4 regions of the Stenotrophomonas sp. YJH_SMC_119 genome follow, and region 2 is predicted to be linked to each of the others. Evidence: predicted binding sites of a transcription regulator. Region 2 holds the regulator's gene; each other region holds the start of a gene.
What was found. Region 2 encodes FliA, which starts transcription of late flagellar genes. Its sites were predicted from a motif close to TAAAGTTTNNCNNNCNNNGGCCGATAA; they were not measured.
Positions count from the first base shown of each region.

Region 1: a site for FliA is predicted at 4,379-4,405, ahead of AC5P6S_RS20410 (GGDEF domain-containing protein). Genes of this name have one in related genera too.
Region 3: a site for FliA is predicted at 6,456-6,482, ahead of AC5P6S_RS12770 (methyl-accepting chemotaxis protein). Genes of this name have one in related genera too.
Region 4: a site for FliA is predicted at 1,621-1,647, ahead of AC5P6S_RS20960 (chemotaxis protein CheW). Genes of this name have one in related genera too.

Region 1 is NZ_JCAFRP010000022.1:22,418-30,732, reverse strand. It holds gene AC5P6S_RS20425 (cation diffusion facilitator family transporter) at 1-707, opposite strand, end outside; gene AC5P6S_RS20420 (hypothetical protein) at 929-1,855, shown strand; gene AC5P6S_RS20415 (TonB-dependent siderophore receptor) at 1,901-4,150, opposite strand; gene AC5P6S_RS20410 (GGDEF domain-containing protein) at 4,438-5,853, shown strand; gene AC5P6S_RS20405 (MFS transporter) at 5,949-7,169, opposite strand; gene AC5P6S_RS20400 (winged helix-turn-helix transcriptional regulator) at 7,245-7,694, shown strand; gene AC5P6S_RS20395 (metallophosphoesterase) at 7,768-8,315, shown strand, end outside.
Region 2 is NZ_JCAFRP010000020.1:28,239-36,553, reverse strand. It holds gene AC5P6S_RS20090 (flagellar motor protein) at 1-718, opposite strand, end outside; gene AC5P6S_RS20085 (chemotaxis protein CheA) at 820-2,649, opposite strand; gene AC5P6S_RS20080 (protein phosphatase CheZ) at 2,652-3,257, opposite strand; gene cheY (chemotaxis response regulator CheY) at 3,257-3,649, opposite strand; gene AC5P6S_RS20070 (RNA polymerase sigma factor FliA) at 3,707-4,450, opposite strand; gene AC5P6S_RS20065 (MinD/ParA family ATP-binding protein) at 4,447-5,334, opposite strand; gene flhF (flagellar biosynthesis GTPase FlhF) at 5,321-6,943, opposite strand; gene flhA (flagellar biosynthesis protein FlhA) at 7,089-8,315, opposite strand, start outside.
Region 3 is NZ_JCAFRP010000007.1:134,346-142,660, forward strand. It holds gene AC5P6S_RS12730 (LysR substrate-binding domain-containing protein) at 1-333, shown strand, start outside; gene AC5P6S_RS12735 (ABC transporter substrate-binding protein) at 365-1,081, opposite strand; gene AC5P6S_RS12740 (carotenoid oxygenase family protein) at 1,144-2,667, opposite strand; gene AC5P6S_RS12745 (DUF2141 domain-containing protein) at 2,694-3,116, opposite strand; gene AC5P6S_RS12750 (sensor histidine kinase) at 3,273-4,373, shown strand; gene AC5P6S_RS12755 (response regulator transcription factor) at 4,370-5,008, shown strand; gene AC5P6S_RS12760 (VOC family protein) at 5,031-5,402, shown strand; gene AC5P6S_RS12765 (arylamine N-acetyltransferase family protein) at 5,468-6,307, opposite strand; gene AC5P6S_RS12770 (methyl-accepting chemotaxis protein) at 6,511-8,315, shown strand, end outside.
Region 4 is NZ_JCAFRP010000029.1:48-4,388, forward strand. It holds partial or broken gene AC5P6S_RS20950 (methyl-accepting chemotaxis protein) at 1-479, shown strand, start outside; gene AC5P6S_RS20955 (flagellar brake protein) at 684-1,457, shown strand; gene AC5P6S_RS20960 (chemotaxis protein CheW) at 1,690-2,181, shown strand; gene AC5P6S_RS20965 (hypothetical protein) at 2,318-2,701, shown strand; partial or broken gene AC5P6S_RS20970 (methyl-accepting chemotaxis protein) at 2,803-4,341, shown strand, end outside.

The DNA.
Region 1 (8,315 bases), on a different contig from region 2:
TCATGCACGTCCATTACCGCGGCATGGCTGGACAGGCTGTCGCGCACCTTGGCCACGTCCATGCCCTTGGGCACGCCTTCCAGCAGCACGTTGATCGCTTCGCGCATCAGCACCCAGGTGCGCGGCAACACCCACAGGCCGATCAGCACCGCCAGGATCGGATCGATCGGCTTCCAGCCGGTGAAGTGGATCAGCACCGCACCGGCAATCACCGCCACCGAGCCGAGCATGTCCGCCCATACTTCCAGGTAGGCGCCCTTCACGTTGAGGCTCTCGCCGCTGCCGGCCTGCAGCAGGCGCATCGAGATCAGGTTGATGACCAGGCCGGCCGAGGCGATCACCAGCATGCCGGTGGAGGCGATCTCCTGCGGCTTGCTGAAGCGCCCGACGGCTTCCCACAGGATGTAGCCGGCAACCACGAACAGCATCGCGCCGTTGATCATCGCGCCCAGCGCTTCCAGGCGCGCATAGCCGTAGGTGCGGCGCGCATCCGGCGGGCGCCGGCTCAGCCGCACCGCGACCAGCGCGATCATCAGGGCCAGCGCGTCGGTGGCCATGTGTGCTGCGTCGGACAACAGCGCCAGGCTGTTGGTCCAGAACGCGCCCACCACTTCGACGAGGAGGAAGGTGGAGGTCAGGCCGAGCGCCCACCACAGGGGTTTCTCGTGGCGGATCTCGGATGGCAGGTGATCGTGGTCGTGGCCCATGGCAACAGCTCCTTTGCGATGGAGGCAGGCTACGCCGGCGGCCGTGGGGAAACTATCACGGTGTTTATAACATTGCAGACTGCACGTCGCGGCTCGCCGCAGCTTGCGCCCGTGCCGGGCCACACTATGATGACCACATCCCCTCTGGATGGGGAACGGGCAGCCAGACCGCTTCGGCGTTGCGGCCCGCAATGGACACCCAAGCACAAGGAATCCGGAACATGTGGACTACCAAGACCCCCTGGGTCGCCGTCGCCGTGGCCTGCGCGCTGGGCACGGCCGCAAGCGCCTCGGCCAAGACCTGCCAGCAGAATTTCCAGGCGGTAGGCGATCCCCGCAATGGCCAGTTCTTCACCTCCGAAGTCACCCTCCCCGGCCTGAAGCCCCGCAGCGCCCTGGGCCAGCTGCGCAAGGCAGCGCTTGATGAGGGCAACAACTTCGTCAGCGGAGATGTCATCACCGAGACCGAAGGCCAGATGTACGTGCTGCAGACCGACACCAAGATGCCGCTGGTCAGCATCATCACCGCCTCCAATGGCGGCAACGTGGTGGTTGGCACCAAGCTGTCACGCGGGCAGACCGCCAAGGAAGAGGACGCACGCAGCGCGCTGTGTGGCTGGCTGGACAAGCTCAAGACCGGCCCCGAAGGCGAGGCGATCGCAGAAGCCGTGCGTGTCTCCAGCGGTTTCGACAAGCCGATCCAGGCCACTGCGGTCGGCATGTCCACCGAAATGGGCAAGGACGCCAAGCGGCTGCAGCGGGAAATCAACACCGCACCGCTCAGGGCACTGTTCTCCGGCACCAGCACCCCGCCGGATACCGATGCGATGTACCAGCCGTTGCTCGTCAAGTATTTCGGCCGTCGTTTCATCATCGATGGCCAGGTCTACACCGCCCAGCCCAACCGCTTTGCCAAGACCTTCGAGGTGGGCTATCTGGTCACCAAGATGAAGGGCATCGGTGGCATCGGCGGGCGCCAGTCGAACGACGACAACAACGCCAACTTCACCGTGCACTGTGCGCTCGCGCCGGATCAGATGGCGCTGGGCGCCACCCTGCGCGAGAACGACTGGGTGAAACTGGAAGGCGTGGTCGACAAGATGGACACCGGTGGCGTCCACCTGCGCGATTGCCGGCAGGTGAAGTAGCCTTCAGGCTGCGCCGGGGAACGCCCCGGCGCAGGCCTCATCGGGTCAGAACCCGAAGCGCAGGCTGGCCCAGTACGCGCGGCCCGGCTCGTTGTAGGTCGCCGCGCCGGCATCGCTGCTGTTGGCCTCGCGGAACAGGCGCTTGTCGGCCAGGTTGTTCACGCCGAAGCCGAAGCTGACCGTCTCGGTCACCTTGTAGCGCGCGCTCACGCCCCAGATGTTGTACGCACCGCGATCCTGCAGTGCGATCGATGGGTCGCAGCTGCCGGTGCAGCGCGGATCATTGTTGATGTTGGTGGTGGCCGGCTTCTGCTTGCCGTAGAACGTGCCGGTCAGCAGCAGCGACAGCTTGTCGGTGGCCTGCCAGTCCAGCATCGTGTTGACGGTGTACTTCGGAATCACCGACAGCGGCTGGCCGGTGCGCTTGTTCTCGTTCTCCACCATGTAGGTGAAGTTGTTGCTCCACTTCAGGCGGTTGCCCTGCTCGCCCAGCAGCGGGATCACCAGGTTGCCTTCCAGCCCCTGCACGATCGCCTTCGGCGCGTTCTCCCAGCGGAAGATCCGGCCCCTGGTGTCGGCAGTCAGGCCGATCTGGGTGTAGCCGGCCTGGATCTTGTCCTTGTAGTCGTTATGGAAGTACGTCAACGAGGCCTGCCAGCCGCTCTGCGGTGCCCACTCGATGCCGAGTTCCTTGTTCAGGCTGGTTTCCGCCTTCAGGTCCGCATTGCCGCGCATGTAGCAGCCGGCGCCCAGGCTCGGCAGTGCATTCGGGCAGCCATTGCCACGGGTGTAATACAGATAGTCCGGATTCGACTGGTACAGGTTCGGCGCCTTGAACGCCCGGGCGATGCCGCCCTTCACCACCCAGTCGCCGTTGATGCGGAACTGCGCGTTGAGGCTGGGGCTGGTGTTGTTGCCGAACTGGCTGTGGTGGTCGAAGCGCAGGCCCGGGGTAACGATCCAGCGCTCACCCAGGTAGATGTTGTCTTCGACGAACACGGCGGTGGTCTGCGCATCGGCCTTGCCCCGCGCACGATCGCCCGACAGCCCCGGGATGCCGCCGCCGCTGCTGCTGGACTGGCTCATCGAGTACGGGTCGGTCAGGCGGCTGTCCAGGTATTCAAAGCCAAGCGTCCAGATGTTCTCGGCACCACCCAGCGTGGTCGGGAAGCTCACTTCGCCGTCCAACTGGTAGTTGCGCAGTCGCGAGGTCGACCAGTCGGTGCCGTTGAAGCTGCCTTCCGGGCCACCGGCCAGGCCTTCGTTGATGCGTGAGTTGTTCACCGCCTCCACCGCAGCTGTCACCCGCGAGGTCACGTCGCCCCAGCGGCCACGATGGGTGATCGCGCCGGTGTTGCGGTACATGCGGTTGGTCTCCGCTTCGCCCTCGGCCAGTGCCGCCAGGTCAACGCCGGTCGAGGTACCGGTGGTGCTGACCGCGCGATCACCAGCGTAGATGTTGCCCTGGCGGCTGGTGCCGGCTTCGAACTCCACCACCTGGTTGGCGGTCACGTCCCAGCGCAGCAGCGCGTTGACATCGCGGTTCTTGACGCCCTCGCGGCCGGCCGGCGGCACCGCGTTGGGGTTGGTAGCGTACTGGCGGTTGAGCTCCAGCGAGTCCGCGTCGGTCTTGTTGAGATTGCCGTACAGGCGGAACGACAGGGTGTCGGTCATCGGCCCACTCAGCTGCAGGCCGACGCGTTCGCTGCCACCTTCGGCGCTGTGTTCGGGCACCAGCCCATACAGGTCCACCGCACCGGTCAGGTCGCCGGTCGGGCGCTTGGTGATGATGTTGACCACGCCGCCGGAGGCACCGGAGCCATAGCGTGCCGCCGCCGGGCCGCGCAGCACTTCGATGCGCTCGATCATTTCCGCCGGCACCCAGTTGGTGTCACCGCGGGTATTGCGCTCGCCGCTGCGCCCCATGCGCACGGCATCGCGTGCGCCGATGCGCTTGCCATCGACCAGGATCAGGGTGTTTTCCGGGCCCATGCCACGCAGGTCGATCTGGCGGTTGTTGCCGTACTGGCCCGAGGCGCTGTTGCCGGTCAGGTTGACGCCCGGCATGGTCCGCAACAGCTCGGCGATGTCGTTGGCTGGCGGGCGCCGGGCGATATCCTCGGCGGTGATGGTCGAGGTACCCAGTGCCTGGCGCGCGATCTGCGAGGCGGTGACGTGCACCGTGTCGATATCGGTGGCGTCGGTTTCGGCCTGGGCGGTCAGGGCGCTGCCCGCCAGCAGGGCGGCGACGGCAAGCGCCAGCGGGCGCGGTGAATGGACAACGGCAGGAGACATGATCAGGACCTTCTGGCAGGGCTGCGGGGCCTCTGGCAAAGGGCTTGAGGCAACGACGAGGGGGGAGGCGGAGCCGTCCTGCAGGCACCTGCAGCCCGCTCCGTGCGCGCATTCTCCCATCAATGCGAGTGATTCTCAAATGCGTTCACTCATTGCCGCAGCGGCGTCGATGTGCTTTGCGCACCGTGCAAGCCTGCACCGCGCGTAAACTGCCCGGCTACCCCGCCATCAACCGTATGCCGCCGCGGCCGATACCCGTGGTTTGCCGTACGCAGTCAGAGATCGACGTGGAACCACCCCAACTGGACGATGCCAGCCAGCCGCTGGCCGAGGCCTGGCAGCAATGCCTGCTACAGGCCGGCCCTGCCGCCACCGCGCTGCTCAAGGCCGCTGCCACCGATGCCCCACCCGCGCTGGCCCAGCGCTTTTACGAAGTGCTGCTGCACGACGGGCGCGCACGCCGCTTCCTGTCCCACGACCAGGTCAAGCAGCGCCTGCAGCCGGCCATGCAGCGCTGGCTGGTACAGCTGCTGACCACCGACGCCGCTGGCATCGCCACCACGGTCGCCTCGCAGCGGGTGATCGGCGACGTACACGCACGGGTCGGCATCCCGGTCGACCTGGTCACCCGCGGTGCGCGCGTGCTCAAGCACGAGCTGTTCGTGCGCCTGCGGGACGACGCGCCCGACAGCGCGACCGCGTTCGCCGCCATCGCCTGCCTCAGCGCGATCATGGACATCGCCATGGAAGGCATGACCCTGGCCTACACCCATGCGCGCGAGCGCTCCACCCGTGCCGACGCCGCCTACCGGCTGTTCTCGCTGGTACAGAACGTCGGTACCGAACGCGAGCGCCAGCGCGCATTGCTGCTGGACTGGGAGAACGCCCTGCTCTACGCCCTCGCCGGCCACGTGCAGGCCAGCGACAACGCCAGCCTGGCCACCTCGGAGTTCGGCCTGTGGTTCACCCACAAGGGCATCCCCAGCTTCGGCGAAAGCAGCGAAACGCAGCAGGTGGGCCAGTTGATGGCCCGCATTGACGGCCACCTGCAGCGCGCGAGTGGCGATGCTCCGGCGCAGCGACTGGCGGTGCTGCCGGCCATCCGCGAGGACCTGGCCGCCATCCGCACCCTGATGACGCTGCTGTTCGAGCGCATCGGCGAACTGGATGCCGGCAGCGACGCGCTGACCAACCTGCTCAACCGTCGCTTCCTGCCCACCGTGCTGCGCAGGGAGATCGAGCTGGCCACGCGCAACCGCACACCGTTCTCGCTGCTGCTGCTCGACCTGGATCATTTCAAGGCAATCAACGACGGCCATGGCCACGATGCCGGCGACCGTGCGTTGCAGCACGTGGCCGGCCTGCTCGGCCAGCTCACGCGTGGCAGCGACTACCTGTTCCGCTATGGCGGCGAAGAATTCGTGGTGGTGCTGGTGGCCGCCAGCGAGTCGCAGGCGACCGTGATCGCCGAGAGCCTGCGCCGGCAGATCGCACAATCACCGGTAGCGCTGGCCAATGGCCAGGTGCTGGAACTGACCGCCAGCATCGGCGTGGCCGGTCACGATGGTCATCCGGACTACGAGCGGTTGATGGCACGCGCAGACGCGGCGATGTACGAGGCCAAGCGCAGCGGCCGCAACCGCGTGGTGGTCGCCAGCGCGGACCTGCAGGAAGCCCCGGGGCGGCGTGCACTGCAGCGATGACGGCAGGACAGGTAGAGTCGACCGCTGGTCGACTATCGCGCGCAGCGCGGGATTTTTCGCCGTCGGAACGAAGAGCAGTCGACTGACAGTCGACTCTACCGACAGTCGACTCTACCGGTTCGCGCGCCAGCCGATGCATTGAACGCCACCACCCGCCATGCTGCCCACCACAGCAGCGCCAGCAACGCGATGCCCGCCCCCAGCAGGCACACTGCGGGCCAGCCATGCCGCACCTGCATCCAGGGCCCCGCCGCCGCTCCCGCACCGCTGCCCACCGCATAGAACAGCATGTACAACGCCACCAGGCGCCCATGCTGTTCTGCCGGTGCACGCAGCAACGATGCCTGGTTCGAGACATGGAGTGCCTGGCCGCCCAGGTCGAGCACGACCACACCCAGCAACAGCAGGGACAGCGAATGCGGCAGGCCCAGCAGCGGCCACCACGCGACCAGCATCAACAACAGCGCGCCGAGGCTGACCCGATGCGCGAAACCACGGTCCATCCAGTGTCCGACCCGCGCCGCCATCAGCGCACCGACCACGCCGGCCAGGCCGAGCGCGCCGATGGCTGCGGTTGACCAGTGCAGCGGCGGTGCCGACAGCGGCAAGGGTGCCGCCGCCCAGAACACATTGAGGCCGGCAAACAGCAGCAATGCCAGCGGCCCGCGCTCGCGCAGCGTTCGATCGCGGCGCAGCATGCCCAGCATCGAGCCCAGCAGCTCGCGCCAGCGTGGAGGGACCGACGGCACCGGTACTGCGGGCAGGCGCCGCCACAGCAGCGCCGCCAACGCCGCCATCACCACCGCTGACAGCAGGTAGACCCTCTGCCAGCCAAAGGCCGCCGCCACCGTACCGGACACCACGCGCGCCAGCAGCAGGCCGATGAACACGCCGCCCTGCACCACACCAACCACGCGACCGCGCTGCTCGGGCGGTGCCAGCATGGCGGTATAGGCAATCAGGCCTTGGGTCAGCGCGGTGCCCAGCAAGCCTGCCAGCAGCATGCCCGACAACAGCCAGCTCGCCGTGCGTGACGCCGCCAGCCACAACAGGGCCAGCACCAGCGCGATCAACTGCAGCCGCAGCAGGCGTCGCCGGTCGCCGCGGTCCGCCAGCGGCAGCAGGCCAAGCAACGCCAGCACGCTGCCGGCCTGGGTGGCAGCCAGCACTGCGCCGGCCACGGCCCGGTCCAGCGCAAAGGCGCGTGCAAGCTGATCCAGCAGCGGCTGCGCGTAGTAGACGTTGGCGACGCTGGCGCCGGCGGCAGCCGCAAGCAGGACCAGCAGCGGGCGGGGAAGCGATGTCGCACTCATCATATGGTTGCAATTTGAAACCAGATGCAGGCTATCGCCATTGGTTTTAAACTGCAACCACATTCGGAGATACCCAGCATGCACGCCGACAGCCCCTGCCCTGTAGCCCGCAGTGCCGACCTGCTCGGTGACCGCTGGGCATTGCTGGTGATCCGCGACGCGTTCGACGGCATCACCCGCTTCGGTGATTTCCAGCGCAGCCTCGGCGCGGCGCGCAACATCCTCAGCGACCGCCTGCGCCGGCTGGTCGAGGCCGGCATCCTGCAGCTGCAGTCAGCCTCCGATGGATCGGCCTACCAGGAGTACGTGCTCACCGCCGCAGGCCTGGAACTGTTCCCGCTGCTGGTCGCACTGCGCCAGTGGGGAGAGCGCCATCGCTTCGGTGCAGGCGAAGGCCATTCGCAGCTGATCGAATTGGCGACGCGGCGGCCGCTGCCCTACATGCAGCCGCGCGGGCGCGATGACCAGCCGCTTCAGCCCACTGCCACCCGCGTGCGCAAGCTCAAGGACGACGGGCGCGACACCTGATCCGCCCATTCGCGCACACCGACGGACGCCCGCGCCGGTTAGCATCGGATCTTTCCGCCGCTGGATGCCGCCGATGTCGCGCTGTCGCCCTTCCCTGCTGACCGCCCTGCTGTTGCCGCTGCTGGCCTGCGCCACAGCAACCACGCAGGCCCGCGAGGTTGCCGCGCCCGCCGACCACGTACAGGCCGATGGACCCTATGTGTTCCGCCAGGGCAACCAGCTGCAGGCCAGATGGATCTGCGACGACAAGGTCGAGTCGCACACACTTGCCACGCAGGCCGCAGGCACCGACATCACCCCGCGTTGCGGCTACGAACACAGCGTGCACGTGGCCGCCCCGAATGCTCCGTCGGTCTCCGTGCTGCCGGCCGTGCCGCGCATCGTGGCGCTGTCCGACATCCACGGCCAGTACGGGCTGCTGGTGCGCCTGCTGCGTGCCCACCAGGTCATCGACGCACAGGACCGCTGGGCGCTGGGCAAGGACACCCTGGTCATCGCCGGCGATGTGTTCGACCGCGGCCCGCAGGTAACCGAAGCCTTCTGGCTGCTGTATGGCCTGCAGCAGCAGGCGGCCGCCGCCGGCGGCGCGGTGCACTTCGTGCTCGGCAACCACGAGACCAT
Region 2 (8,315 bases):
TGGTTTCGATGTTGCGCGGGTTCTCGCCCTGGGCGATCGAAATCAGGCCTTCAATGACCATTTCGCGGTCGCGGGTGTTGTGCGAGATCACGCTCTTGAGCTTGGCGGAGATCGGCAGGAACAGCAGATTGGCCGAGGCGATGCCGTAGATGGTGGCGGTGAACGCGGCGGCGATGCCGTGGCCGAGTTTGCTCGGGTCGGCCAGGTTCTTCATCACCGCGATCAGGCCGAGCACGGCACCGATGATGCCGAGCGTGGGCGCGTAGATGCCCATCGCTTCGAAGACCTTGGCACCGGCCTGGTCCTGGTGCTCCTGGCTGCCCAGTTCGATCTCCAGCATGTGACGCATCGATTCGGGTTCAACGCCGTCCACCAGCAGCTGCAGGCCCTTGCGCAGGAACGGGTCCTGCTGCGCTTCCACCTGCGATTCCAGGCCCAGCAGGCCCTGGCGGCGGGCGATGTTGCTCCACTCGACGATCTGCTGGATCAGTTCGCGGCGATCGCTGTGCGGCGGGCGCACGACCCAGCGCACGATCTTGAACGCATGCTTGAACACCGCCGGCGAGGTGTGAAGCAGGATCGCGGCAACGGTACCGACGATGACGATCACGAACGCCGCAGGCGACCACAGCGACGCCAGGCCGGCGCCCTTGAGGATGCTGCCACCGACCAGCGAGGCCAGGGCGAGAAAGAGTCCAATGAGGCTGAGTCTATCCATGGTTCCGGTATCGGCTTGTATGAATGGGACTTGAGACACCGGGAGAATGCGTACAGACGGTAGTCACAGTATTCGGGTCGCCGGGCCTTGCCCGGCGGCGTTCAGCGTATGCCGTCCACGTCCAGGATCAGTGCCATGCGACCATCGCCGATCAACGTTGCACCGGCATAACCGCGCAGGCCGCGCAGGGCTTTTGGCAGTGGCTTGATGACCACTTCCTCGCGCCCGCGCACCTGGTCCACGACCAGGCCGAAGCGCGCTTCGCCGGCCTGCAGCACCACGATGGTCAGCAGGGTTGACGCGGCCGGCGTCACATCCAGCCACTGGCGCAGGTCGACCAGCGGCAGGGTGTGCGAGCGGCGATCAAGCACGGCGCGGCCATCGAACCAGCCCAGCGAGGTGCGCGGCGCGTGCAGCACTTCCATCACGCGTGCCAGCGGTAGCGCGTAGACGTCCTCGCCGGCCTGCACCAGCAGGGTCGGCAGGATCGCGAGGGTGAGCGGCACGCGGATCAGGAAGCGGCTGCCACGACCCAGTTCCGACTGGATCTGGATCTGGCCGCTCAGTTCGCGGATGCGCGACTGCACCACGTCCATGCCGACGCCACGGCCGGAGATGTCGGTGACCTGCTGCTTGGTCGAGAAGCCGGGCAGGAACACCAGGTGCAGGCATTCCTCGCTGCTCAGGCGGGCGGCGGCTTCCGGATCGATCAGGCCTTTCTCACGCGCCTTCGCGCGCAGCTTCTCCGGGTCGATGCCGGCGCCATCGTCCTGCACCTCGATGCTGACGTAGTCGCCTTCCTGCTGCGCCGACAGGCGTACATGGCCCATCCGCGGCTTGCCTTGTGCTTCGCGCAGGTCGGGCATTTCCACGCCATGGTCGATGGCGTTGCGGACCAGGTGCACCAGCGGATCGGCCAGTGCTTCGACCAGGTTGCGGTCGAGTTCGGTTTCGGCGCCGACCAGCTCCAGGTCCACTTCCTTCTTCAGCGAGCGGGCGACGTCGCGGGCGACCTTGGGGAAGCGCGAGAACACCTTGCCCACCGGCTGCATGCGGGTACGCATCACCGCCGACTGCAGGCGGGCAGTGGCGATGTCCAGCGTCGATACGGCGCGGTCCAGCTCCTCGTCGCGCAGGCGTGCACGCAGGGTCTTCAGGCGGTTGCGGGAAAGCACCAGTTCGCCGATCAGGTTGACGATCGCATCCAGGCGCTTGGTGTCCACGCGCACGGTGTGCTCGGCCTCGGCCATCGGCTTGGCCGCCGGCTTGGCGGCGGGCGCCGGTACGGGCGCTGGGCGCGGTGCAGCGGCAGATGCCGCCGCGACGGTGGCAGCAGGCTTCGCGCCTGGCGCAGCGCCGCCGTGCAGCTGGTCCAGCAGCGCTTCGAACTCGTCTTCGCTGATCAGGCCGTCGTCGGCCTTCCTGGCCGGCGCGACCGCGGTCGGTGCGTTGCCGCCATGCAGCTGGTCCAGCAGGGCCTCGAATTCGTCGTCGGTGATCAGGTCGCTGCCAGCTGCCGCAGGGGCGGCCGCAGCGACCGGCGCGGCAGTGCCACCGTTCATGTCGAACTGCGCGATCAGGTCCGGCGGCGCATAACCCGGCTCGGTGCCGGAGGACACGGCGTCCAGCATCGACTGCAGGTAGTCCAGCGATTGCTGGGCGGCGTCGAAGTGGTGGGCCTGCAGCACCGCCTGCCCGGCACGCGCGATGCCCAGGGCCTCTTCAGCGGCGTGGCACAGCTCGACCATCGCAGTGACGCCAAGGAAGCCGGCACCGCCCTTGAGCGTGTGGTATCCACGGAACACCGCGTTGAGCTGCTCGGTGTCCTGCGGTGCCTGCTCCAGCGACACCAGCTGTTCGCCCAGGCGATCCAGGATTTCCTGTGCCTCGATGATGAAATCGGCAGTGATGTCGTCGGATACCGCGCTCATGCTTACAGCCCCAGATCCGACAACAGGTCGTCGGCGTCGTTCTGCGAGACCGCGTGGCGGTCCAGTCCCTTCAGTGCCGGCCCGGCCAGTTCCGGGTCGGTGCGATGCTGTTCCGGCGGCAGGCCGAGTGCGCCGAAGCCCTCGTGCACGCGGCGGACGATGCCGACCACGCGACGGATGATCTGCCCGGTCAGGTCCTGGTAGCTCTGGGTCAGGGCGATCTCGGTCAGGTTGTGGCGGATGCGCTCGAGCTGCGCGTCCTGGCCCGGCTGCAGGCCTTCAGCACGCAGCTGTTCGGTCAGGCTGCGGCATTCCTCGGCCAGGTCCAGGGTACGGTGCGTGGCCTGTTCGGTCATGGCCACCACGTGGTCCAGGCGTGCGCAGGCGTCGTCCAGCTCACCGGCCTCGCTGGGCACGGTCGGCAGCTCACCCAGTGCCTGCCCCAGCTCGCGGGCCAGCCGCGAGAGGCCGCTCATCATCGGCTGCGTTCGCAGCGCGACCAGTCCGTCGATGCGCTGCCGCCAGGCGGCCTCGTCACCGGACTCGAGTGCGTCCAGGGCTTCCTGCAGGCGCAGGGCGAGGGCGCTCTTGTCGACCGTGGTATCCATCAGGCGCTGGCCGCCAAGCGTTCGAAGATCTTGCCGAGCTTCTCTTCCAGCGTCTGCGCAGTGAACGGCTTGATGATGTAGCCGTTCACGCCGTTCTGGGCGGCTTCGATGATCTGTTCGCGCTTGGCTTCGGCGGTGACCATCAGCACTGGCAGGGTCTTCAGCTTGGCATCGGCACGGATCGCCTTCAGCAGCTCGATGCCGGTCATCACCGGCATGTTCCAGTCGGTGACCACGAAATCGAACGGCTGGCTCTGCAGCAGCGACAGCGCGGCATGCCCGTCCTCGGCTTCGGCGGTATTGGTGAAGCCCAGATCGCCCAGCAGGTTCTTGACGATCCGACGCATGGTCGAGAAGTCATCGACGATCAGGATGCGCATGTTCTTGTTCAAAGCAGAGTTCCTTTGTTGTTCATTCCGGGCGGCCGGGGGCAGCCGCCTCGGGCATGTTCATTCTTCCAGGCCGGCGTCCGCCGCCTCGAAAATCTTGAGCCGGCCACGCAGGCGCAGCACCGCCTGGCCGTGGATCTGGCAGACCCGCGACTCGCTCACGCCGAGCACCGCGCCGATCTCCTTCAGGTTCAGTTCCTGCTCGTAGTAGAGCGAGAGCACCAGCTGTTCGCGCTCGGGCAGGTGGCCGATGGCCTTGCCCAGCTCGCGGCCGAACTCACCACGCTCCAGTACCTGCTGCGGGGTCGGGCCGCCCTGGGCGACGGTGTCCAGCTCGCCCTGGTCCTCGATGCGCGACTCCAGGCTCAGCACCTGGCCACGGGCGGCGTCTTCCATCAACCGCAGGTATTCGGGCAGCGGCATCTCCATCGCTGCGGCCACTTCGGTGGCGCTGGCGGCGCGGCCGCTGCTCTGTTCCAGGCGGCGGATGGTGGCGGCGGCATCGCGTGCACGGCGGTGCACCGAGCGCGGCACCCAGTCGCCACGGCGGATCTCGTCGATCATCGAACCGCGGATGCGGATCGAGGCATAGGTCTCGAACGAGGCGCCCTGGTCGGCGTCGTAGCTGCGCGACGCTTCGATCAGGCCCATCATGCCGGCCTGGATCAGGTCGTCCACTTCAACGCTGGCCGGCAACCGCGCGGCCAGGTGGTGGGCGATGCGCCGCACCAGGTCCGAATGCTGGGCGATGACCTCGTTGGCCGCCGAGCGCTGGACTTCCCTGTACTGGGCTGCGCCTTTCATGCGGCCACCCCGCGCTGCTTGAGGATGCGCTCGAGGAAGAACTCGACGCCGCCACGCGGTTCGGTCGGCGCCTGCCAGCGTGCGGTGCGACGCGCGATCTCGGTGATCGCCAGCGCGGCCGGGCTGGACGGGTAGGCCTTCACCACCGGCTGCTGGCGCTGCACCGACAGGCGCAGCCAGTCGTCCTGCGGCACGCAGCCCAGGTAGTTCAGCGAGACATCGGCGAGGAACTTCTCGCACACGCGGGTCAGCTTTTCGTACAGCACGCGGCCCTCGTTGGGGTCGCGCACCATGTTGGCCACTACCTGGATGCGGTCCACGCCGCGTTCGCGCGACAGCACCTTGATCAGCGCGTAGGCGTCGGTGATCGAGGCCGGCTCGTCACAGACCACCACCACGGTGTCCTGCGCGGCCTGGCAGAAGGTCAGCACGCCGTCGGTGATGCCTGCGGCGGTGTCCACCACCATGATGTCCAGTTCGCGTTCCAGCTCGGAGAACACGTTGACCAGGCCGACGTGCTCGGCCGGGGCCAGCTCGGCCATGTGCCGGCGGCCGGACGCGGCCGGCACCACCAGCACGCCGTTCGGGCCTTCGACGATGACGTCGTCCAGCGAGCAGCGGCCGGCGACCAGGTCGGCCAGCGTGAAGGTCGGGTTCAGCCCCAGGATCACGTCGATGTTGGCCAGGCCCAGGTCGGCGTCCAGCAGCAGCGTGCGCTTGCCCATGCCGGCCAGTGCCACCGCCAGGTTGGCGGACACATTCGTCTTGCCCACGCCGCCCTTGCCGCCAGTGACGGCAATGGTGCGCACAGGGCCGAGCGGCTCGCTGCGGGTGGCCGACAGCGGGAAGGTCTTGGTCAGCTTGGCGTACTCACGCGACGGCATGGTTCAACTCCGGGTTGCAGGGCATATCGGCCGCGCGGCGCAAATCTTCAAGGCGAAGTACGAGATTGGCCGCACTGGCCCGGTGCAGGTCCTCCGGAACGTCCTGGCCATCGGTCACCCAGGTGATCGGGAGGGCGTGGTCCACGGCCACTGACAGGGCGTTGCCGAAGCGGCCGGTCTCGTCCAGCTTGCTCAGCACCAGGCCCTGCAGGTTGGCGGCGCCGAAGCGGCGGACCACCTCGTCCATGTCGCCGAAGCTGGTGTTGGCCGGCAGCACCAGCAGGGTGCGTACCTGGCGGGCGGCGCGCAGCCACTGCAGCTGCGCGGCCAGCGCGCGGTCGCGCGGGCCCAGGCCGGCGGTGTCGATCAGCACCAGCTTGTAGTCCTTCAGGCGTTCCAGCAGCTGGTCCAGGTCGGTGCCGCTGTTGGCCTCGTGCACCGCGATGCCGAGCTGGCGGCCGTAGCCGTACAGCTGCTCGCGGGCGCCGATGCGGGTGGTGTCGGTGGTCACCAGGGCCACATCGCGCGGCGCATGCTTCTCGGCGAAGCGCGAGGCCAGCTTGGCGATGGTGGTGGTCTTGCCGGCGCCGGTCGGGCCGACCAGGGCGATCACGCCGCCTTCTTCCAGCGGGTCGACCGGGGCGATCGGCAGCTTGCGCGAGATCAGCCCCAGCATCAGGCCGCGGCCACGATGGGCTTCGGTCTCCAGCGGGATCTGCATGGCCACGTCGCGGGCCAGCCCGGCGTCGAAACCGTACTCGTCCATCAGGTCCAGCGCGGTGGCGCGCACCGGGCTGCCACGCAGGCGCTCGTCGGTGAAGCGGTTCATCTCGCGCTCGATCACCTGGCGCATGCCGGCCACTTCCTGGCGCAGCTGGCGGATCTCGGCGTCGTCCTGGGCAACCACGGTCAGCGTCGGTGCCGGGGCCAGCATGGGGGCCGGGCTGGCTTCGCCGGCGGCTTCGAGCGCTGCCGTTTCGCTGGCGGCGATGTCAGGCTGGACATCGGCCATGGCAGCGCCCGGCAGCGGCGGCGGCTGCACGGCGGGGGGCACGCTTTCGTGATGCGTGTCGTGCGGCGGGTCGATCTGGAAGCGGGCGCGGTTGGCCGGCGCGGTGACGGCCGGGCCCGGTGCGACGATGGCCTCGGCGAACGGGGCGAAGATCTGTTCGGGCAGCGCCGGTTCGTTGACGGCGGCGCGCGCCAGGGTGGCTGCGAAGCCGGTGCTGCCGCGGGTCGGCACGATCTCGTCGGCGCTGTCCAAGGTGCGGCCGGTGGCACCCACGGCCGCACGGGCGAGGGCGGCCACGGCCGAGGTGGTGGCGGCCACCGGCTCCGGCGCCGGGGCAGCGCTGCGGCGGCGGGTGACCGCGGCGATCACCGCGTCAGCAGCGGTGCGCGGCTTGGGAGCCGGCGGCGGTGCGACATCACGGCGCGAGGCTTCCAGTGCACGCTGCACGGCGCTCTCGTCGTAGTTGGCCGCGGCGACGATCTCGACGCCTTCCTCGATCCGGCGGTTGGACAGGATCACGGCGTCAGGACCATGTTCCTTGCGCACCAGGTTCATGGCCGAGCGCATGTCGGCGGCGACGAATCGTTTGATTTTCATGCTGTGGTCACGGGACGAAGACGGCGGGGTGGCGGTCGGAGAACTCGGGTGGTCGGTGGTCTGCACGGTGCGGGTTCCCCTTGGTATCTGTCTGTTGCGTTGGTTCGAAGGTGGTGTCTGTTTTCTGGCGCATCGGTGGGCGGCGTCAGCTGATCGTTCCGACCAGCTTCAGGCGCTTGTCCTCCGGCACCTCGCTGTAGGCCAGGACCGACAACGACGGAACGCTGTGGCGGACCAGGCGCGCCAGCGCGGCGCGCACCGGGCCCGGTACCAGCACGACCGCCGGCTCGTTTCGCGCTTCCTGCTTGCTGACACATTCGGCCAGGCTCTGGTGCAGTCGCTCTGCGAGTCCGGGTTCCAGCGCGGCGCCGTTGCCCTGCGTGGACTCCTGCAAGACACGTTCCAATTGCGGGTTGAGGGTGAACACCGGCAGCTCCGCCGACATTCCGGCGATCTCCTGCACGATGAAGCGGCCCAGCGCGGTGCGCACGGCAGCGGTCAGCACCGCCGGGTCCTGGCTGCTGGGCGCGTGTTCGACCAGCGCTTCGGCGATCTTGCGCAGCTGTCGGATCGGGATGCGCTCGACCAGCAGGTTCTGCAGCACGCGCACCACTGCCGACAGCGGCAGCGCCTTCGGCGTCAGATCTTCGACGAGCTTGGGCGCGCTCTTGGCCAGGTTGGCCAGCAGGTGCTGCACTTCCTCGTGGCCGAGCAGTTCCGGCGCATGTTCGCGGATCAGGTGCGAGAGGTGGGTGGCCACCACGGTGGCCGGGTCGACCACGGTGTAGCCCAGCGTTTCAGCCTGGGCACGCTGGTGCGGCTGGATCCAGGTGGCATCCAGGCCGAACGCGGGATCCTTGCCGGCAATGCCCTCCAGGGTGCCCAGCGCGCTGCCCGGGTCCAGCGCCAGTTCGCGGTCCGGGTGGATCTCGGCGGTGGCCACTGGCACGCCATGCACCAGCACGCGGTAGCCGTTGGCCGGCAGTTCCAGGTTGTCGCGGATGTGCACCGAGGGAATCAGGAAGCCGACGTCCTGGGTCAGCTTGCGGCGCACGCCCTTGATGCGCGCCATCAGTTCGCCGCCCTGGTTGCTGTCCACCAGCGGGATCAGCCGGTAGCCGACCTCAAGGCCCAGCGGATCGACCGGGCGCAGCTCGTCCCAGCTCAGTTCGGCGGTCGGCGCAGGTGCCGCCGGGCGGCCGAGTGCGTTGAGTGCGGCCGCGTCATTGCCGGCGGCTGCCGGGTCGGTGGCTGCGGCCTTGCCCTTGCGGTAGACCTTCCAGGCGATGAAGCCGAGGATAGCGGCCAGCGTCAGGAAAGCGACGTTGGGCATGCCCGGCACCAGGCCGACCACGCCGATGATGCCGGCGGT
Region 3 (8,315 bases), on a different contig from region 2:
GGTGATCCCGACGGCGCGTGGGGCGCCTGGTTCGCGTTGAGCGGGCAGAGCCCGCCATCGCGCTTCGTGGCGGTGCTGGATGATTCGGAGGCGCACCATCGCGCCGCACTGGATGGCGTAGGCGTGGCCCTTGGCCGGGTGACCCGGGCACGCCTGCTGCTGGAATCCGGCCAGCTGGTCGCGCTGTCCAGCCAGCGCCTGAAGACGGCGTGGCCGCATTGGCTGGTGTACCCGCAGCGCTCGGCCAGCCATCGCGGCTTCCTCGCGTTCCGCGACTGGCTGCATGCGCAGGCCGCCGAGCATGTGCAGCACATGGCGGACGCGCATCTGTAACGCCGCGCGGTGCTCGATCTCGGCTCTACAGTCAATGCACCAGGGTGACCGCCTGCCCGGCACGCGCGAACGCTTCCTCCAGCAACGGGCCCGCCTTGATCGCTTCCACTTCCTCAAACAGCGCCCGCAGCGCATTGGCCGGGCGTGAGGCCGGTGCCGCCACTGCCTGCTGGATCGCGGTGAAGCGATCGGCCAGCACCCGATGGCCGGGATGTGCCTTCGCCCAGGCCGCCAGCGGCTGGCGTACACCGGCGGCGGCATCCAGGCGGTGCTGGTCGAACAGGGCGATGGCCGCTGCCGAGGTGTCCGCCCGCTCGATCGTGGCATGGCGCAGTTCCCGGCTCAGGAACAGGTCATAGGCCGCGCCACGCCCCACCGCGATGCGCAGTCCGTCGCGGTCGAGGTCGGCCACTTGCTGCGCCGGGCTGTCTTCGCGCACCAGGTAAGTGCCTTCGATCTCCACATACGGAGCGCTGAAGGCGATGCGGTCGGCACGCGCCGGATCGATCGCCAGGAAGGCCAGATCCCAGCCGTCTTCGCCCGCTGCGGCGACCACCGAGGCTGCGGCATCGTGGCAGGTGAAGCGTGCCTGCACCCCCATCCGTTGCGCCAACGCGGTAGCCAGTTCCAGCGAGGGGCCGCGCGGTGAGCGCGCATCGCCCTGTGCCAGCACCGGGTTGCCCAGGTTGATCGCCACGCGCAGGAAACCGTGCGGTGCCAGCGTACGTCGGTGGTCGGCCAGGGACATGCAGGACTCCACGGGGCAGGGGAGACCCAGCATGCCAACAACGGTGTCCGCGTGGCGTGGACTCAGCCGCGCGCGGCGAAGGTGCCGTGGAAGCCCAGTGGCACCGCATACGGCAGCCACGCCTGGGCCAGCGGACCGTCATCCACATGGCGCGCATCCAGCACGGCCAGACCGCTGCGCTGGTTCACCGGATCGAGCAGGGTGCCGATCAGCCAGCCGTCATCGGCGTTGCGGCTGCCCGGGCGCGGTACGAACACATGCTCTTCGGCCATGATGTCCGCCCCGTAGTTCCAGAGCTGGCGGCGCCCGTGCTCGATCTCGAACGCGGCCACCGCGTTGAAGTACGGCGCAGTGGCCGTGCCGTCGATGGTCGGCGCATACAGCCGTGCGCCACGTGTGTTCGCCGAGCGCGGGTCGAACAACGGGAACTCCACCGCGCTGATGCCCAACGTCTGCCAGCGGGCCTGTCCACGACGCAGGTCCAGATGCAGCTCGACCAGGCTGGCGCCACTGTTGGCCGCGTGTGCGCCATCACCGGCCATCGCTTCCTTCATCGGCGAGCGCGCCTCGTTGATGTCGTCGTGGCGCACTGCGCGCAGCACGATGCCGCCATCGCGGGTGAACGCGTCGCCGAAGTGGTAGATCGCCGCGAACGGGGCCTCGAACCATTGCGCCTTGTCCGGCGCATCCTTGGCGACCACCGCGATGCGCACCGGACGCTGCGGTGCGAACTGCATGCGCTCGAAGAAGCTGCCACCTGCGCCGGTGAAATCGAACGGCATCATCACGAACAGCAGGTGCTGGTCGGTCATCGCGAAGGCATGCAGGTAGCCATGCTCGGGTGTTTCGATCACATTGGCGCTGCGCAGCTGGCCGTCCGCACCGATGTGCCAGACCAGCAGGCCATGGCCCCCCATCAGGCTGATCGAGCCGAAGTTCCAGAGGCTGCCGTCGTGGTCGGTCAGCGGGTGCGCCGAGAACGGCAGCGCCGCCAGGTCCGGACGCCAGGTGACAGGGCCAAGCGTCTGCAGCGAATCCGGGTCCACTTCTAACGCCGAACCGGATTCGCACAGGGCGAACAGGCGGCCATTGATCATCGTCACCGAGGTGTTGGCCACGTTGGCATCATCGTTGTTGCGTACCGCCAGCGCACCGGGAACGCTGGTGCCGGCGGCCGGATATTGGAAGCGGCCGGCCTTCTGTTCACGGGTGAATTTCGGCGTGGCGACCATGCGCCCGTGATGGGTCAGGCTGCCATCACCATTGAAGCGCCAGCCATGCACCATGCCGTCGCCGTCGAACCAGTGGTCGTAGCGGAAGCCATCGCGCTCGGTCCACGCCGGACCGTTGCGGTACAGCGTGCCAGCCAGGCCTGACGGCAGCTTTCCCTGCAACTGCACGGTGGCCGGACCGAGGCTTTCGCTGCCGACGCTGCGCCAGCCGAGCAGCCACGGGTGTTCCTGCATGCCCTGCGCGAACCGCGCCGGGTCGCCGGCGAAGGCGGGAGCGCTGCGCAGCGCGGTGGTGCCCAGGGCCAGACAGGCACTGCTGCTGAGCAGGGTACGAAGGAAGCGGCGACGGTCCATGGTGGCCTCGGGTCTGGATGCAGGAATCAGCGCAGGGTGATGTCGATGGCGGTGCCGGCGGCCGGTACGTCGACGCGCGCCTCGTCGAAGGTCGGCTTGCGCATCACCTGCGGGTTGTTGCTGAAGCCGTAGCCCTCCACCGGCATGCCGACCAGGTTGGTGTCGAGCTTGCCGTTGTCGTTCTCGTCGTGGGTGAGCAGCACGGCATAGCTGCCGGCCGGAACGCCCTTGAACGTGAAGTGGGCGCTGTCGCCGCTGGGCGCCGCCTGCTGGGCCTGCACGGGCCTGGCCTTGCCGTCCCAGGCGGCGGCGCTGTCGACCAGCGCAACGCGCAGGGTGCCGGTCTGCACACGGACGTCGTGCACGGTCACGGCCAGGTCGGCGGCGTGGGCACTGCCGGCCAGGGCCAGGGCAGTCAGGGCGGTGCTGAGCAGGGCGGTGCGGATCATGGCAGTGGCTCCGGAAGTGTGTGTGGCGGTGTGGCGCCAGTCTGCGTGCGGCCCTGCACCGGGTTCAGGGCCAGTGGTCATCGATTCGACGTGCCAGAAGTCACTTTCTGCGCCGGACCCATTGCCGCCGGCGTGCGCGGCGGTCAGCATCTGGCCATGCCCAGCCTGTTCCGCCATCTGTTGCGTCCCCTCAGCCTCGCCGGCCTGGCCACCGTGCTGGTGGTGGGCCTGTCATTCGCGGTGCAGCGCAACGGTGCCGGGCTGAGCCTGCTGCTGCTTGCCGTGTTCCTGCTGCTGTTCGTGGTGCACGGCTGGGCGTCGGTGCCATCCCGCGTGCGCGCTGTCGCGGCGGTGTTGCAGGCGTTGCTGGCGGTCGTGCTGGTTGCGCTGCAGCCGCGTACCGGCACCGCACCGGTACTGCTGGTGGTGCTGGTGGCGCAGCTGGCCGAGCATTGGCCACCGCGCTTCGTGCTGGCTGTTGCACTGCTGGCCAACCTCGCCATGTATCTCGTGCTGCGCTACAGCGGCTTCAGCCAGCCGCTGCTGGTGGTGCTGCTCTATGGCGGCTTCCAGGCCTTCGCCGCACTGACCGCACACTATGCCCGCAGCACGGCGCTGGCCCGCGATGACCTGGCCCGCGTCAATGCCGACCTGCTGGCTACCCGCGCGCTGCTGGCCGACAGTGCACGCGACGCCGAGCGCCTGCGCCTGGCGCGCGAACTGCACGATGTGGCCGGGCACAAGCTCACGGCGATGCGCTTGAACCTGCGTGCCCTTGCGGCCGACCCTGTGCTGGCCAGGCGCGAAGGATTGGTGCTGGCCGAGCAGCTGTCCGGCGAGTTGCTGGCCGACATCCGCCAGGTGGTGCAATCGATGCGCGATGATCGCGGCCTCGATCTGGCCACCGCATTGCACGCGCTGGCCGCGCCGTTCCCGCGCCCGAAGCTGCAGCTGCAGATCGGCGAGTGCGTGCGCGTGGTTGACCCGCTGATGGCCGAGATCGTGCTGCGCCTGGTACAGGAAGCGCTGACCAATGCCGCCCGGCATGGCAACGCAGACACCGTATGGCTGACGATCAACGAAGAGGATTCCCGGTTGCGTATCGACATCCGTGACGACGGCCAGCGCGCCGAGCGTATCCGCGAGGGCAACGGCATCGCCGGCATGCGTGAGCGCCTGGGCGCAGTGCGTGGCCAGTTGGAACTGGCCCGCACCGCACAGGGCGGCATGCACCTGACCGCCTGGGTGCCGGCATGAACGGCAGCGCGATCCGTGTTGCCCTGGCCGACGACCAGGCGCTGGTCCGCGCCGGGCTGCGTGCGTTGTTGCAGGGGTTGGGCGTGGACGTGGCGCTGGAGGCCGAGGAGGGCCAGGCGTTGCTGGACGCGCTGTCCACCCAGCGCGTGGATGTTGTGCTCAGTGACATCCGCATGCCCGGGATGGACGGCATCGAGGCAGTGCGCCAGCTGCGCGCGCGCGGCGATGCCACGCCGTGGCTGCTGCTGACGACCTTTGATGAAAGTGACCTGCTGCTGCGTGCCAGCGAGGCCGGCGCACAGGGCTTCCTGCTCAAGGACGCCGCACCCGCAGACCTGCGCGAGGCGATCGAGCGCGTCGCCGCTGGCGAAACCCTGCTGCTGCCGGTCAGCACCGAGCCGGTACGCGCCCGCTACCGCTTCCACGATGAAGCACCGCCCACCGATACCTTCGGGGAACGCGAGGTGGCGATCCTGCGCTTGCTGGCCGGTGGCTACAGCAACAAGGAGATCGCGCGCAGCCTGTTCCTGGCCGAGGGCACGGTGAAGAACTACGTGTCCGCCATACTCGACAAGCTGGGCACCCGCGATCGCACCCGTGCGGTGCTGAAGGCGATTACCCTGCGCATCATCTGAGTGGACCGAGCAAGGAGTGCCAGTGAACCCGATCCTGCATGTGGAAATCCCGGCCAGTGACCTGGACCGTGCCATCACGTTCTACCAGCGGTGGCTGCAGGTCGCGGTGGACGAACCTGTGGTGCTGCACGACTGCCGGATGGCCTACCTGCCGTTCTCCGATGAGGCCGCCGGTGCCAGCATTGCGCTGGTGCTCGGCGCGGACTACCGGCCTTCCGAACAGGGGGCGCGCGTCTACATCGGCGTCGATGACCTGGATGCGAGCCTGGAGCGAGCACTGCAAGCGGGCGCCGAGCTGTGCTTCGGACCCGCCGATGCGGGCGACTGGCGCGTGGCCGAGATCCGCGACAGCGAAGGCAATCGCATTGCGCTGCAGGCGCGCGCTGCTCTGTAGAGCCGAGACCACGCTCGGCTGCTGTTGGCCCAGCCGCTCCAGCTCAGCCGAGCATGGGCTCGGCCCTACAAGGTCGCGGCGCGCGAGCGCTGCAGCCAGTCATTGATGGCCGGGTCCAGTCGCGGGTCGTCCGGTAGCTGCATGCCGAAGCGCTGTTGCAGCACGGCACGCACATCACCCACATCATGCAGCGGGCGCTTGTCCGGTGCCTGCCCGGGGCGATACTCGGTGTAGTTGCCGCTGCCGATGGTGCGGCGCCAGTCCGGCCCGGTCAGCGACGCGCGCAGCTGCCCGGGGAAACTGGAATCGGGATGGGTGCACACGTACCAGTTGCCCACCACGTTGTCGATCGGTGCCGGCGCCTGCAGGTCGAACCGATACATCGCCCGCCAACCATCGTTGGACTCGGCCGACAGCACGAAATCACCCTCGTCGGGCAGGCGCTGCAGCAGATAGCGTTCGTGCGGCGTGGCCTGCGGCTGCGGATCATGCAGGCGCAGCGGCACGGTCGGGGTCAGGCTGCCGAAACCGGCATCCACCAGCCAGTCGCCGCTGTCTACGTTCACGCGCAGCAGCAGGTGGGTACGCGCGGTCAGTTCGCCGTCCTGGGCGGCCAGCAGTACCCGCGCGCTCAATGGCTGCGCATCGAAGCCCAATGCCTGCAGCAGCGCCAGCAACCCGCCATTGAGTTCGAAGCAGTAACCACCGCGGCGCTCGTCGAGCAGCTTGCGCTGCACGCTGTCCAGGTCGATCGGCACCGCATCGCGCAGCAGGCAGCTGAGGGTCTCGAAGGGCAGCAGTGCGTTGTGGCGCTGCTGCAGCAGGGTCAGGCCGGCCAGGGTCCGCGGTGGCGGTGCATCCAGCTGCAGGCGCTGCAGGTAGCGGGGGACATCGAGCGTCGTCATGGAGACACCGGGCGGGGGAGGGATGTCCACTGTGCTCCCCCAACCGGGGTTGAGGTCAAGCGCGGCGGCCGTGTCATGCCTCCGTCGCCTGCACCCGGTACAAAGGCCGCGTCCACCAGCGATGGGGGGACGCAGACGAAGAAAGCGCTAAAGTTGTCCTGAGTCAGGCCGATACAGGTGCGTCTTTCCGCCTGGAGTCTGTCATGTCGGCCGTTGTCCCCCACCTCCGGTCCCTGCGCACGCGCCTTGCTGCGTTGCACTCGGCGTCCCCCGGGCTGCTGCGCTGGCTGCAGCCACATCGGCTCAGCGTGGCCAACAAGCTCAAGGCCACACTGTGGATCTGCGGCCTGGGCCTGGTGGCGATCGCTGCTGTCTACGCCTGGACTGGCCATGCCAACGCACTGGCTGCGCGCAGCCAGGCCAGCTACCAGCGCGGCAGCGATCTGGCTGCCAGCCTGTCCACGCGGGTGGCCGAAGCGCGTCGCCTGCAGACCCAGTATGCACGCAGTTTCGATGATGCCGACCGCGCGCAGCTGTTGGCCACGCAGAAGGCGTTGCAGACCGATCTGCAGGCGCTGCGCGCGATGCCGATGGATGCGGGCCGGCGCAAGGCCCTGCAGGCGCTGACCGAAGCCGCCGACGCGTTCTCGCAGGGTGTGGCCGCCCTGTTCGAACGGGTCGACGAGATGGGCCGTGGTGATGCCGGCCTCGCTGCGCAGCTGCAGCAGGCCGCCGACACCCTGCAGGCGCAGGTGGATGTGCAGCAGCGGCCCGCGCTGGCGCTGTCCCTGCAGAAGATGCGAAGGCAGGAGGCACTGCTGCTGCTCGACGGTGATTCCACCCACGCCGACCGCGCCAGCGAGGAGAAGCTGCCGTTCGACCTCGCGCTGGCGGGCCTGCCTGCGGATGTGCAGGACACCCTGCGCACCGGGATGGAGGCGTATCAGGCCGCACTGCTGGGGTATACCGCTGCCCGCGTCGGCCTGGATGTGGAAGCGCAGTCGCTGCTGGATACCGCCACGGGCGTAGCGCCGGCGTTGGCCGCATTCCAGCAGGCACAGGTGGCGGCGCTGGGCAGGGCGCAGGCACGCCAGCAGGCCGGCGCGCGCACCATGAGCGTGGTGTTCGCACTGACCCTGCTGCTGGTGGCCGGCGTGCTGATCACCAGCCTGGTGCTGGTGCTGCGTGCGGTGCGCCAGCCGATCCAGGACACCCTGCGTTTCGCCAGCGACATCGCCGACGACCGTCTCGAAACCACCCTGCGCGTCTACAACGCCAACGATGAAATCGGCCAGCTGGCCCAGCGCCTGGTCGACATGCAGCAGCGCCTGCGCGCGCGCATCGAGACCGAGCGTGCGGTGGCCCGCGTCAACACCCGCGTGCGCCAGGCATTGGACAGCGCACAGGCCGGCTTGATGGTGATCGATGCCGAAGGCCTGGTGGCGTACGCCAATCCGGCGCTGCTGCAGCAGCTTGCACTCCGGCTTGAAGATCTGGTGGGGAGCGATGCGGTACGCCTGCATCCGGCACTGGCCAGTCTGGCTTGCGTGCGCCAGCGCGAGGAGCGCGAGATCGGTCATGCCGGCGTCCGCTACCAGTTGATCGCCAATGCCATCACCGACGAAGGGCATTTCCTCGGCGTGGCAGTGGAGTGGCGCAGCCGCGCGCTGGAAACGCTGCTGGAAACCGAAGTGGCAGCACTGGTCGACGCCGCCGCACATGGCGACCTGCACGGCCGCATCGCGCTGGAGGGAAAACAGGGCTTCGTGCGCACGTTGTCGACCAGCATCAACCGCCTGCTGGCGACCTTCGAGACCAACCTCGGCGATCTGCAGGCGCTTCTGGCGGCGCTGGCCCGTGGTGACCTCAGCGTGCGCATGGAAGGTGAGCTGCAGGGCGTGTTCGCACGCATGCGCGACGATGCCAACGCCACGGTCGCGCAACTGGGCCGCATCGTCACCCGCATCCAGCAGGCGACGTCCAGCCTCGACACCGGTGTGGGTGAGAT
Region 4 (4,341 bases), on a different contig from region 2:
CGGCCAAGGAGATCAAGGGCCTGATCGATGATTCGGTCGGCAAGGTCGCCGAAGGCTCCAGCCTGGTGCACCAGGCCGGCAGCACCATGGGCGAGATCGTCGCCTCGGTGCAGCGCGTGACCGACATCATGGCCGAGATCTCCGCCGCTTCGCAGGAACAGTCGGCCGGAATCGAGCAGGTCAACCAGACCGTGGTGCAGATGGACGAAACCACGCAGCAGAATGCCGCGCTGGTGGAGGAAGCGACTGCTGCGGCGCGCGCCATGGAAGACCAGGCCGTGCAGCTGGGCGAAGCCGTGGCGCGCTTCCGGCTGGCATCGCAGGGCGTCGCCGCTGCGCCGGCACGCTTGGCAAATGCACCGCAGCCACGTCAGGTCGCGGCCGCCCTGCCCGTCACCAAGGCAGCACCGACACGGCCGCTGCGGGCGTCGGCCGCCCAGCCGGCGCTGGCTGCCGAGGGTGATTGGCAGGAGTTCTGACCCCACGCAGAAAGCATCCGCCCATGGGGTGGATGCACCAGCATGGCGGGCCACGGGGCCAGATCCCTTTCCCACGGGAAAGGGATCTGGCCCCTTATGCATGGAAAGTGATGCAAATCCCACTTCATAATCCAATGAAGAGGCCGATATCCCCATCGAGCCTGCAACAACGCGTGCTGGCGCCCGCCCCTGATCACAGACTCCATGTCCGACGGCCACGACACTGAACTGCATGATGTCCACGCGGCCGACGCCGCGGACGAACGCTTCCTGGTCCGCAACCCCCGCCAGCTGCGGCAGCTGCTGCGCTCGCTGATCGACCAGCGATCACTGATCAACGCGCATATCGACGGCCGGGATCGTTCCTTCCCGACCGCCCTGCTTGATCTCGACGAGGACGAAGACTACCTGCTGCTCGACGGCAGCCCGCAGGAGGCGTCGAACCGTGCCGCCGAGCAGGCCGACCACCTGCTCTGCTTCGCCCAGCTTGAACGTGTCCTTGTGCGGTTCCGCCTGCACGAACTGCAGCGCGTGGACAACGACGGCCACGTCGCCTTCCGCGCCCCGCTGCCGGACGAACTGGTGCATCTGCAGCGCCGTGAGCTGTACCGGCTGGATACCCCGGTCACCGACTCGCCGCATCTGCTGCTGCCACCCGGCGAAGCACGTGCCGAAGCGCTGTCGATGCGGGTGGTGGACATCAGCGGTGGCGGCCTGGCCGTAGTGGTTCCCAACGACTGCGCCGTATTCGGCCTGCAGAAGCGCTACCCGGCGCAGCTGTCGCTGCCCGATGGCCCCGACCTGGACATCGAACTGGTGGTCTGCAACCTGCTGCCACAGCGACAGCCCAATGGCATCGAGGTCAAGCGCGTGGGAATGCGCTTTGACAGCCTGCCGCGCGGCGGCGACAGCGCCATCCAGCGCTACATCTTCCGCATCGACCGCCAGCGCAAGGCGCGCCGCAACGGCGAGCTCTGAGGCCCGTTCGACCGTTCGTGCCGGCCGGCGGCCGGCAACCCGCATGATGCCGTCGCCGGCCAGCGGCCGGCACTACCGATCTTCGGCGGATCCACGCCATATGCGCGTGCCGGCCGCGCCGCGGTAGATCCACGCCATGCGTGGATGCCTCTCCCCCGGCACCTAAAGTCCCCCCACGCGGGGCCGATATCGAGCCTGACACCGGGACTTCCGGCAGAACCAGGACCCCTCGATGAACGACAAGACCAGCTCCGCCGCCAGCGCCGGTGGCGAATTCCTCAGCTTCACCCTCGGCGCCGAGCACTACGGCGTGGACATCCTCAAGGTGCAGGAGATCCGTGGCTACGATGCGGTCACCCGCGTGCCGGACGCCCCGGATTACATCAAGGGTGTGATCAACCTGCGCGGCACCATCGTGCCGGTCATCGACCTGCGCTTGAAGCTGCGCCTGGACAACGCCCGCTACGACGCCTTCACCGTGATGATCGTGCTCAACGTCGAAGACCGCGTGGTCGGCATCGTGGTCGACAGCGTGTCGGACGTGATCCCGCTGTCGGCCGAGCAGATCCGCCCGACCCCGGAGTTCGGCGCTGCAGTCGACACCCGCTTCATCTCCGGCATCGGCACCCACGACGACCGCATGCTGATCCTGCTGGACATCGAGACCCTGCTCGACAGCGCCGACATGGGCCAGGCCTCCCTCGCCGAAGACGCTGCCGCCTGATCCATCGGACCTGCTTCACGTTCTGGTCACAAAACCCTTCAGTTCCCCCCAGCAGTGCCGATAGGGGGACAGAAGCCGGTCGCGCAGGAGCGCGCGGAACCGGAACGACCATCACCATCCCCGGAGATACACCTCGATGAAGTCCCTGCTTGCGTTCGTTTCGGCCGCTGTCCTGGCCACCACCGCTTCCTCCGCGTTCGCCCAGGCGGCCGACATGATCCCGCCGGAACTGGCCCCGCGTTCGGTCGGCAAGGACGGCATGGTCTGTGGCAAGGTCGAAAAGGCCCGCTACGCAGAAGGTTCCGAAGGCCAGCCGACCTTCCTGTACATGGGCGGTGCCTTCCCGCGCCACACCTTCTCGGCCCGCATCGCCGGCGAGAACCGCGGCAAGTTCTCCTTCCCGCTGGAGACCCTGGAAGGCAAGACCGTGTGCGTGATCGGCAAGATCCAGCGCGACGCCTCGCGCGCGGAAATCGAAGTCAGCTCGCCGGCCGGCCTGAAGCTGGCCAACATCAAGTAATCCGCTGTCCGTCGAACCACGCCGGAGCTTGTGCCGGCGTGGTTTCTGCTGCAACCGGGCCCGACGCCCGGACGCGTCTGCCTTAGGAGATCGCAACGCCCATGCCGTGGATCAACAACCTGAAACTGATGCCGAAGCTGCTGTTGACCTTCGGCGTCCTCCTGCTGGTGATGCTGCTGCAGGGCATCGTCGCCTATCGCGGACTGCATTCGCTGAACAACGTCACCACCGAGTTGGCGGGTTCGCGCATGGAAAGCATCCGCATGGCCGGCGAGATGCGCGGCATGCTGGGCGAGTACCGCAATGCCGCCTACCAGCAGCTGATCCGCGCCAGCGATGACGTCAAGTCCGACGCGCGCAAGCAGGCCGTCGACCTGCGCACCAGCATGGACACGTCGATCAAGGAATACCCGAAGCTTGTCGACAACGCGCAGCAGAAGAAGCTGTTCGATACCTTCGCCAAGGAATGGAAGGACGCCCTGGCCTCCTACGACAGCGTCACCGAGATGCTGGAGCTGGACCTGCCGGACGATGCCATCGATACCTTCGTGGGCGAGACCCGCACCAAGCACCGCAAGGCTGCATCCGCGCTGGAAGCGCTGATCGCCGAAGACAACCGCCTCGCCCGCGCCTCGCGCGAAGAGGCCGCGTCCACCTATTCCGCCTCCGCCGTGCTGACCGTGATCGCCCTGCTGGGCGGCGCCGCGCTCGGCCTGGTGCTGGTCTGGCTGTTCGCGCGCGCCCTCGTCGGCAGCGTGCGTGGCGCCGTGTCGGTTGCCAACGACGTGGCCGGCGGCAAGCTTGATGGCCACATCGACGTCAGCCGCCAGGACGAAGTGGGCGAGCTGATGCAGGCCATGCAGCGCATGCAGCGCGACCTGCGCGAACGCATCGAAACCGACCAGGCCGTTGCCCGCGAGAACCTGCGCATCCGCACCGCGCTGGACTACAGCTCGACCGGTGTCTACCTGACCGATACCAGCAACACCATCGTCTACAGCAACCGCGCCCTGCAGCAGACCCTCAGCCAGTACCAGGATGAAGTACGCCGCGACCTGCCGGACTTCGACGCCCAGGCCTCGTTGATCGGCAAGCCGGTCACCGTGCTGGAACACCGCGGCGAGATGGACCAGACGCTGTTGGGCAACCTGAAGGCCCACGGCGTCGCCCGTCGCCCGATGCAGTACGGCGATGCCCAGTTCGCGCAGGTGGTGTCGACCATCCGCAACGAAGGCGGCGACACCGTCGGCTACGTGGTGGAATGGCGCGACCGCACCCAGGAAGCACTGGTCGAAGCCGAAGTGGCGCGCGTGATCGCCCAGGCCGCCGCCGGCGACCTGTCCGGCCGCATCGACGCCAGCGACAAGGAAGGCTTCTTCCTGCAGCTGGCCCAGCAGATCAACGGCCTGCTGGACGCCAATGCCGGCAGCATCGAACAGATCTCCGGCCTGCTTGCCGCGCTGTCGCAGGGTGACCTGACCGTGCGCATGCACGGCGACTACCAGGGCGTGTTCGCCCGCATGCGCGACGACGCCAACGCCACCGCCGCGCAGCTGAGTGAAATCGTCACCCGCATCAAGCAGTCCAGCCGCGCGATCAGCTCGGCCGCCGGCGAGATCGCCTCGGGCAACAGTGACCTG